Regions from separate parts of the Alteribacillus bidgolensis genome, predicted to be linked through region 3. Evidence: predicted binding sites of a transcription regulator. Region 3 holds the regulator's gene; each other region holds the start of a gene.
The links. Region 3 encodes Rex, which represses fermentation and respiration genes when NADH is low (regulators of the CRP and FNR family bind a similar motif). Its sites were predicted from a motif close to TTGTGAAATATTTCACAA; they were not measured.
Positions count from the first base shown of each region.

Region 1: CEF16_RS15250 (AtpZ/AtpI family protein) is a predicted target of Rex. The motif match lies at 723-740, and genes of this name have one in related genera.
Region 2: CEF16_RS17080 (cytochrome ubiquinol oxidase subunit I) is a predicted target of Rex. The motif match lies at 871-888, and genes of this name have one in related genera.

Region 1 is NZ_KZ614149.1:3,086,407-3,088,680, reverse strand. Features, by position in the region: gene CEF16_RS24935 (S8 family serine peptidase) at 1-350, shown strand, start outside; gene CEF16_RS15250 (AtpZ/AtpI family protein) at 899-1,129, shown strand; gene CEF16_RS15245 (ATP synthase subunit I) at 1,129-1,503, shown strand; gene atpB (F0F1 ATP synthase subunit A) at 1,569-2,274, shown strand, end outside.
Region 2 is NZ_KZ614149.1:3,442,379-3,444,652, reverse strand. Features, by position in the region: gene CEF16_RS17085 (alpha/beta fold hydrolase) at 1-679, opposite strand, end outside; gene CEF16_RS17080 (cytochrome ubiquinol oxidase subunit I) at 961-2,274, shown strand, end outside.
Region 3 is NZ_KZ614149.1:3,854,712-3,856,985, forward strand. Features, by position in the region: gene CEF16_RS19185 (ABC-F family ATP-binding cassette domain-containing protein) at 1-447, opposite strand, end outside; gene CEF16_RS19190 (redox-sensing transcriptional repressor Rex) at 731-1,372, shown strand; gene CEF16_RS19195 (twin-arginine translocase TatA/TatE family subunit) at 1,404-1,598, shown strand; gene tatC (twin-arginine translocase subunit TatC) at 1,618-2,274, shown strand, end outside.

The sequences.
Region 1 (2,274 bases), 770 kb from region 3:
ATTTATTATTTATCAACGAACCCGATTACCCGCGCATAGGAGCTTTTGATTTACAACCTTTTGGAACAAATAAGGGATATCAGTATGAAGTATATATGCCAGGCGGGGCAGAAGAATTAGAAATAGCGTTATATGACCTGGACACTTATGCATTTGCCGGCGTACTTGATAAAGACACAAATATAAAACCAGGGTTATATGAACAAAAATTATCTGCTAAAGACATTTCCGTCCCTGAGGGAAAATACAGAGCCGTAGTTTATGCAAGAGCTGGAGATAAAGAAGAAGTTTTAGAAACGATCATCCGTTTAGAACAGAAAATGATAGATGAAAAACGATCAAAGCGTTAAAAAAAGAGCTGTTTGTTGTAACGGCTCTTTCTTTTCAGCGGCAAGCAGAGTTTTTCTAATGGTGGAAACAGGCAAAAATCGAAAAAATCTAACAAAGGGTAAAAACCGATGTAAGGAAGATCTGAATAAAAAGCTTGAAATGCAAAAACGCTGCAAAAGAAACGAAAAGTCGTTGAATACAAGCATTAAAAAAATCGTAAAAACGAACCGGATTTAACCTATTTTGTATACAGGTTCAAAAAAAATTGGGGATATCGAAATTGTCACTCAATAGTCATAATTTAAAAAAGCTGGAAAGCCTTATATGACAGGGAGTTTTTCTTATTTAACACATTGACATTGAAGGTTGGCTATTGTACGATTACAAAGGGAATGTGAGAGGGTTTACATATTTAATGCAGCCGAACATTCTGAAATTTCGTTTATGGACTATGAAGCATTTATTCCTTCTTTAAAACAGTCCAAGTGATATTTTCTGCCATAGCTTCATCGTACGGCATCTTGGTACCTTTTATACCACACCCAATACATTATAAATGGAGGCGGACATGACGAACGAGAAAAAACCTCCAAAATCGTTTCAGACAATGGCTATAACCTCAGCTGTGTTATCGTATCTGGTAGGTCCTGTTTTGATCGGTGTTTTCAGTGGAAGATGGTTAGATGGCCGGTTTGAAACGGAGCCTTTATTTTTGATTGTCGGCCTGCTTGTCGGAATTGCCGCTGGAGTGTACGGACTAGTCCGTCTGCTTGGAAAATATTTGGGAGACGATCAATAGTGAAGAGCTTCGAGGGAAATGTCAAACGTTATGTTCAATTTACTTTAGCTGCAATGCTCATGTATGCCTTTGGGTGGGCAGTGATGCCTTTTGATAAGATCTTTTTCAGCCTGGGAATCGGAGCACTTATTGGACTTTTTAATCTTTGGAGTATGTACCGGGAAGTGAAAAAGTTTGATGAGGCGGCAGGAAATCAGAAGAGAAAGTTTACATTCGGGATGCTGTCAAGATTTGCGGCAGGTGCACTAGCTGCAGTTCTTTTTATTCGTTTTCCTGAGCACTTTCACATTTTAGGACTTGTTGCTGGAATCGTGACTCCTTATATTATTATATTTATTTCATCCTTGTTTCAAACCAAACACTCAACATCGTAACAGGACAAGCAAGGAGGCAGAGAAGAACAGCAGCTGACAGATTATTTGTAAAGGGGTGAAGAAGAGTGGACCATCATGCGCCGATAGTTTATGATCTGTTTGGAATCTCGGGGTTTCATATTAATTTGTCGAATATTATCATGTTGACTATTTCGGCTCTTATTGTGTTTTGCATCGGTTTTTTTAGTGCAAGAAGCTTGAAAATGAAGCCTTCTGGCATGCAAAACGGATTTGAATGGATCATAGACTTTGTGAAAAACACGATCAACAGTGCAATGGACTGGAAAACAGGTGAAAGATTCTTTGGTCTTGGCATTACCATATTCCTTTGGATTTTCATCTCGAACATGCTCGGTATACCTTTTATGATTGTTAACCATGAAACACATGAACTTTGGTGGAAGTCTCCGACAGCAGATCCTGTCATTACAATGACTTTTGCCGTAATGGTAATTGTGCTGACTCATTATTATGGAATCAAGATAAAGGGTGCCAAGGAATACGGAAAAGGTTTCTTCAAGCCTATACCTTACCTTTTCCCGTTGAAGGTATTAGAGGAATTTACAAATACACTAACATTGGGTATGCGTCTTTTTGGTAACTTGTATGCAAAGGAAATCCTATTAACACTGCTTGCGACTGCTGGGGGAGCAAGTTTGTTAGGAGCACTTGCTGCCGGGCTGCCAATGATTGCATGGCAGGCGTTCAGTATATTTATCGGTGCCATCCAGGCGTTTATCTTTTTAATGCTGACTATGGTTTATTTGGCTC
Region 2 (2,274 bases), 410 kb from region 3:
CTAAGATAACAAGACCCGCATCAGGAATCATTTCCTCCATCAATTTTCCATCTGCTAGAGGAGTCGCTTCATCATTTTCCCCCCACACAAGCAGCGTTGGAACTTTAATATGAGGAAGATGGTGGCGTAAATCTTCATTTACTACCCTTACCATTGTCTGCTGCATCGTACCCGAGACATTTTTATAATCTGCTGAACCTAATTTCCCTTTAACTTTTGTTAAAATCTCTTCTTCGTACCTATTAATAATTGGCAGCTTCAACAGTTTTTTAAAAGCTTTATAGGTATATACTTTTACGTAATATTTCAACTTTCGTTTTGGTTTAATCCCGGCACTGTCCACTAACACCACTTTTCGAACAGTGTGCGAAGAAGCATATTTTATAGAGACTCTGCCTCCAAACGAATGTCCAACAAGAATGGGTTGATCAATTTCTAATTTGCTCAGAAACTTTCCAAGCATTTCTGTATAATCCCCTACCGTCCAAGGTTCGGGTGGTTCTTCACTTTCCCCAAATCCCGGAAAGTCAATCGTCCATACTTTAAAATGTTTTTCTAACGATTGATGAACAGGGGCAAAAGCTTGAATATTAGCGCCCCATCCATGCAAAAGCACCACGCTTGCTCCTTCTCCGGAGACATGGTAATTTACCTTCACCCCGTCTATATCGATGTTCACAACATTAACGCTCCTATTCTTTTAAAGCTTCTTATGTAGTATTAAATGAAAAATAGATGTTTTTGTACACAATAATACCACTATATCTTATCATATCAGAAAGTAAACGAGAATTGTCTCTTTTGTCCTGTTTCGTGAATCGATAAACGTTCATTAAATGCTCACCCCTTTTTATTTTCACACCTTTCAGTTTGTGATATATTTCACATAAGGACTCTATTTTATTGTAAGCAAAACACGGGTAGTATATATATACTGCATTCGTGAAGGGAGAATGCCTAATGTTTATGGAATATGATCCAGCAGTGTACAGCAGGATATTAACAGGACTTACACTCGGTTTTCACATTATATTTGCTACAATCGGCGTCGGCATACCTTTAATGATTGCACTAGCAGAATGGATGGGAATTCGTAAAAATGACCCGCACTACCGTCTTCTTGCCCGCCGGTGGGCCAGAGGATTTGTCGTGACTGTAGCAGTAGGCGTAGTGACAGGTACAGCAATTGGGCTGCAGTTAAGTTTACTATGGCCTAACTTTATGCAGCTTGCCGGTCAGACGATTTCGCTGCCATTGTTTATGGAAGTCTTTGCATTTTTCTTTGAAGCTATCTTTTTAGGGATCTACTTATATACTTGGGACCGGTTCAAAAGCAGAATGAAACACTTTTTGTTGATTATTCCTGTCGTCATTGGCGCATCTTTTTCCGCTTTTTTTATAACGACGGTTAATTCCTTTATGAACGCACCGCAAGGCTTTGAACTGGTGAATGGTGTAATTACAGACATTGATCCGATTGCAGCCATGTTTAATCCGGCTACCCCGACAAAGACAGCTCACGTCATTATCACTTGTTACTTAACTTCTGCTTTTGTTCTTGGCATGATTGGGGCATTTAAGATCTTAAAAGGCGATAGACATGTTTACCATAAAAAAGCTCTTCATTTAACAATGATGTCTGCCTTTGTGTTTTCAATTGCTACCGTGGTTATTGGCGACCTTTCCGGAAAATACTTGGCTGAGTACCAGCCGGAAAAATTAGCAGCAGCTGAATGGCATTTTGAGACAGAAGAAGAAGCCCCGCTTGTTCTCGGAGGTTATTTAGAAAATGACGGAGAGATTAAGTATGCAATGGAAATCCCATATGCATTAAGTATTCTTGCACATGGCACTCCTGGAGCAGAAGTAATTGGGCTGGACCAATTTCCAGATGAAGATACCCCGCCTCTTATCGTTCATTATTTTTTCGATGGGATGGTTTTCATAGGAATGTATCTTGCCTTTGTCTCGATGATATACCTGCTCCTAAGCTGGAAAAAGCAGCAGCTTATGCATAGTAAGGTTCTTTTGTGGAGCATTGTTGCCGGTGGACCGCTTTCCATATTAGCGATTGAACTTGGCTGGGTGTTTGCTGAAATCGGGCGTCAGCCTTGGATTCTATATGGGATTATGCGTACTCCTGAAGGGGCAACGACATCTGATCACGTGGATGCTATGCTTTATCTGTTTATCGGCCTTTATGCCATCCTCGGTTTGTCTTGCTCCATTGTTCTTAAGAAAATGTTTAATAACAACCCAGCTGCACATGAACTG
Region 3 (2,274 bases):
AACACTGCGGATATCAGCTTCATATTGATATCCGCCTTTTTCTCTAAAAGAATGCTGGAGCACATCGTATTCTGCTAGTATTTTCTCATAAGCTGTTTCATCACTATAAACAGAAGGGTCAGCCATTTTTTCTTCTAATTGACGTAAATTCTGCTCCATTTTTTTAACTTCTGTAAATACAGTAAGCATTTCATCCCAAATGGAACGATCAGATTGGAGACCGCTGTGCTGATCAAGGTAGCCAAGCCGGAGACCTTTTGGAGTAATAATCTCTCCTGAATCGTTAGAAAGCTTTCCGGCCATTATTTTAAGAAGGGTAGATTTTCCGGCTCCATTACGCCCGACAAGGGCAACCCTTTCATTAGATTTTATTTCAAGTTTTACACTATCTAAAATAGTTTCTGCACCATATGATTTGGTTATATTAGAACATTGAAGAACTATCATATAAGTTCATCCTTTATTATTAAGGTTTATCTATATCAAGTCTATCTTAAATTTAATAAAAACGCGATGATAGGCTGTTAAAGGAATGATTATTTCCTATGGCAGAAAAGTGAACAATACATTCAATATAGATCTCCCTATTACATTCGAGCAATTATTAGTGTACAATAGGAAAGAAGCAAAAGCAGGTCCAACCCCTTTAGCTAAGCATTACATTACTTCTTCGTCGTTGCAGGTGATATACTTAAGATGATGAACAATGAAGAACTTGTTGGAGGCTGCTATGAACATAGATCAACAAAAAATACCACAGGCAACTGCGAAACGATTGCCGCTTTATTACAGGTTTTTAGAAAATTTACATGCATCCGGTAAACAACGCGTATCCTCCACAGAGCTTAGTGAAGCAGTTAAAGTAGACTCGGCTACGATCCGCCGCGATTTTTCTTACTTCGGAGCTTTAGGAAAAAAAGGATATGGATATAATGTAGATTATTTGCTGTCTTTTTTTCGAAAGACACTCGATCAGGACGAAGTGACGAAAGTCTTTCTGGTTGGTGTCGGTAATTTGGGAACTGCTTTGCTTAAATATAATTTTTCAAAAAGTGATAACACACAGATAGTATCCGCTTTTGACGTAAGAAAAGACATTATCGGCGAAGAGATTAGCGGTGTAGAAATATATCATTTAGATAACATCAAACAGGTGAAAGAAAAGAATGACGCTTCTGTTGCTATATTAACTGTACCTGCTGCAGTTGCACAGCAGACAGCAGATACGCTTGTGGAAGCAGGGATAAAAGGAATATTAAATTTTACTCCTGCACGCATAACTGTTCCGGATCATATAAGAGTACATCATATTGATTTGTCTGTTGAATTACAAACGCTTGTATATTTTTTGAAAAACTATCCTTTAAGTTAGAGGTATATTATTTTAGATGGAGGTGGCTCACATGCCTTTAGGTCCAGGGAGTATTGCATTAATTGTGCTGGTGGCACTTCTTATTTTTGGTCCAAAAAAATTGCCGGAGCTTGGACGAGCAGCAGGTAATACGCTGCGAGAATTTAAACATGCTACCAAAGGACTTGCAGATGACGACGATGATTCCAAAAATAAAAACAAACAAAATTCGAGTGGAGACAAGTAAGGAATAGGACGGGTACATCATGGCTCAGAACGATATGTCCATTTATGAGCACATTGGAGAATTACGCAAAAGGATATTAATCGTGGGAGGTTTTTTTCTTGCTGCCATGATTTTTGGTCTGTTTCTTTCTCCGGTGCTTATTACTTATTTGCAAAATATACCGGAAGCAGAAAGCTTTCCGATGAATGTGTTTAAATTAACGGATTCTCTGAAGCTGTATATGAATTTTTCTTTTTTTATTGGATTAATTTTAATTTTTCCTTTACTTTTGTATCAACTCTGGGCTTTTGTGGCACCTGGGTTATTAGAAAAAGAAAAGAAAGTGACGCTTGCTTACATTCCGATAGCAACAATACTGTTTTTTGGCGGGTTGGCTTTTGCTTATTTTATTCTGTTTCCAAATGTCATTCACTTTTTAAGCAACCTATCTGATAGGCTTAATTTGACCGAACAGTACGGTGTTAATGATTATTTTGCTTTTTTGTTTCAGCTTACCATTCCATTTGGGTTTTTGTTTCAACTTCCGGTCGTCGTTATGTTTCTGACGCGATTGGGATTGGTGACACCAGCATGGCTGCGAAAAGTCAGGAAATTTGCTTATTTTGCATTGTTGATATTAGCTGGTTTCATCACACCGCCGGAAATTGTCTCCCATTTAATGGTAACGGCTCCTCTT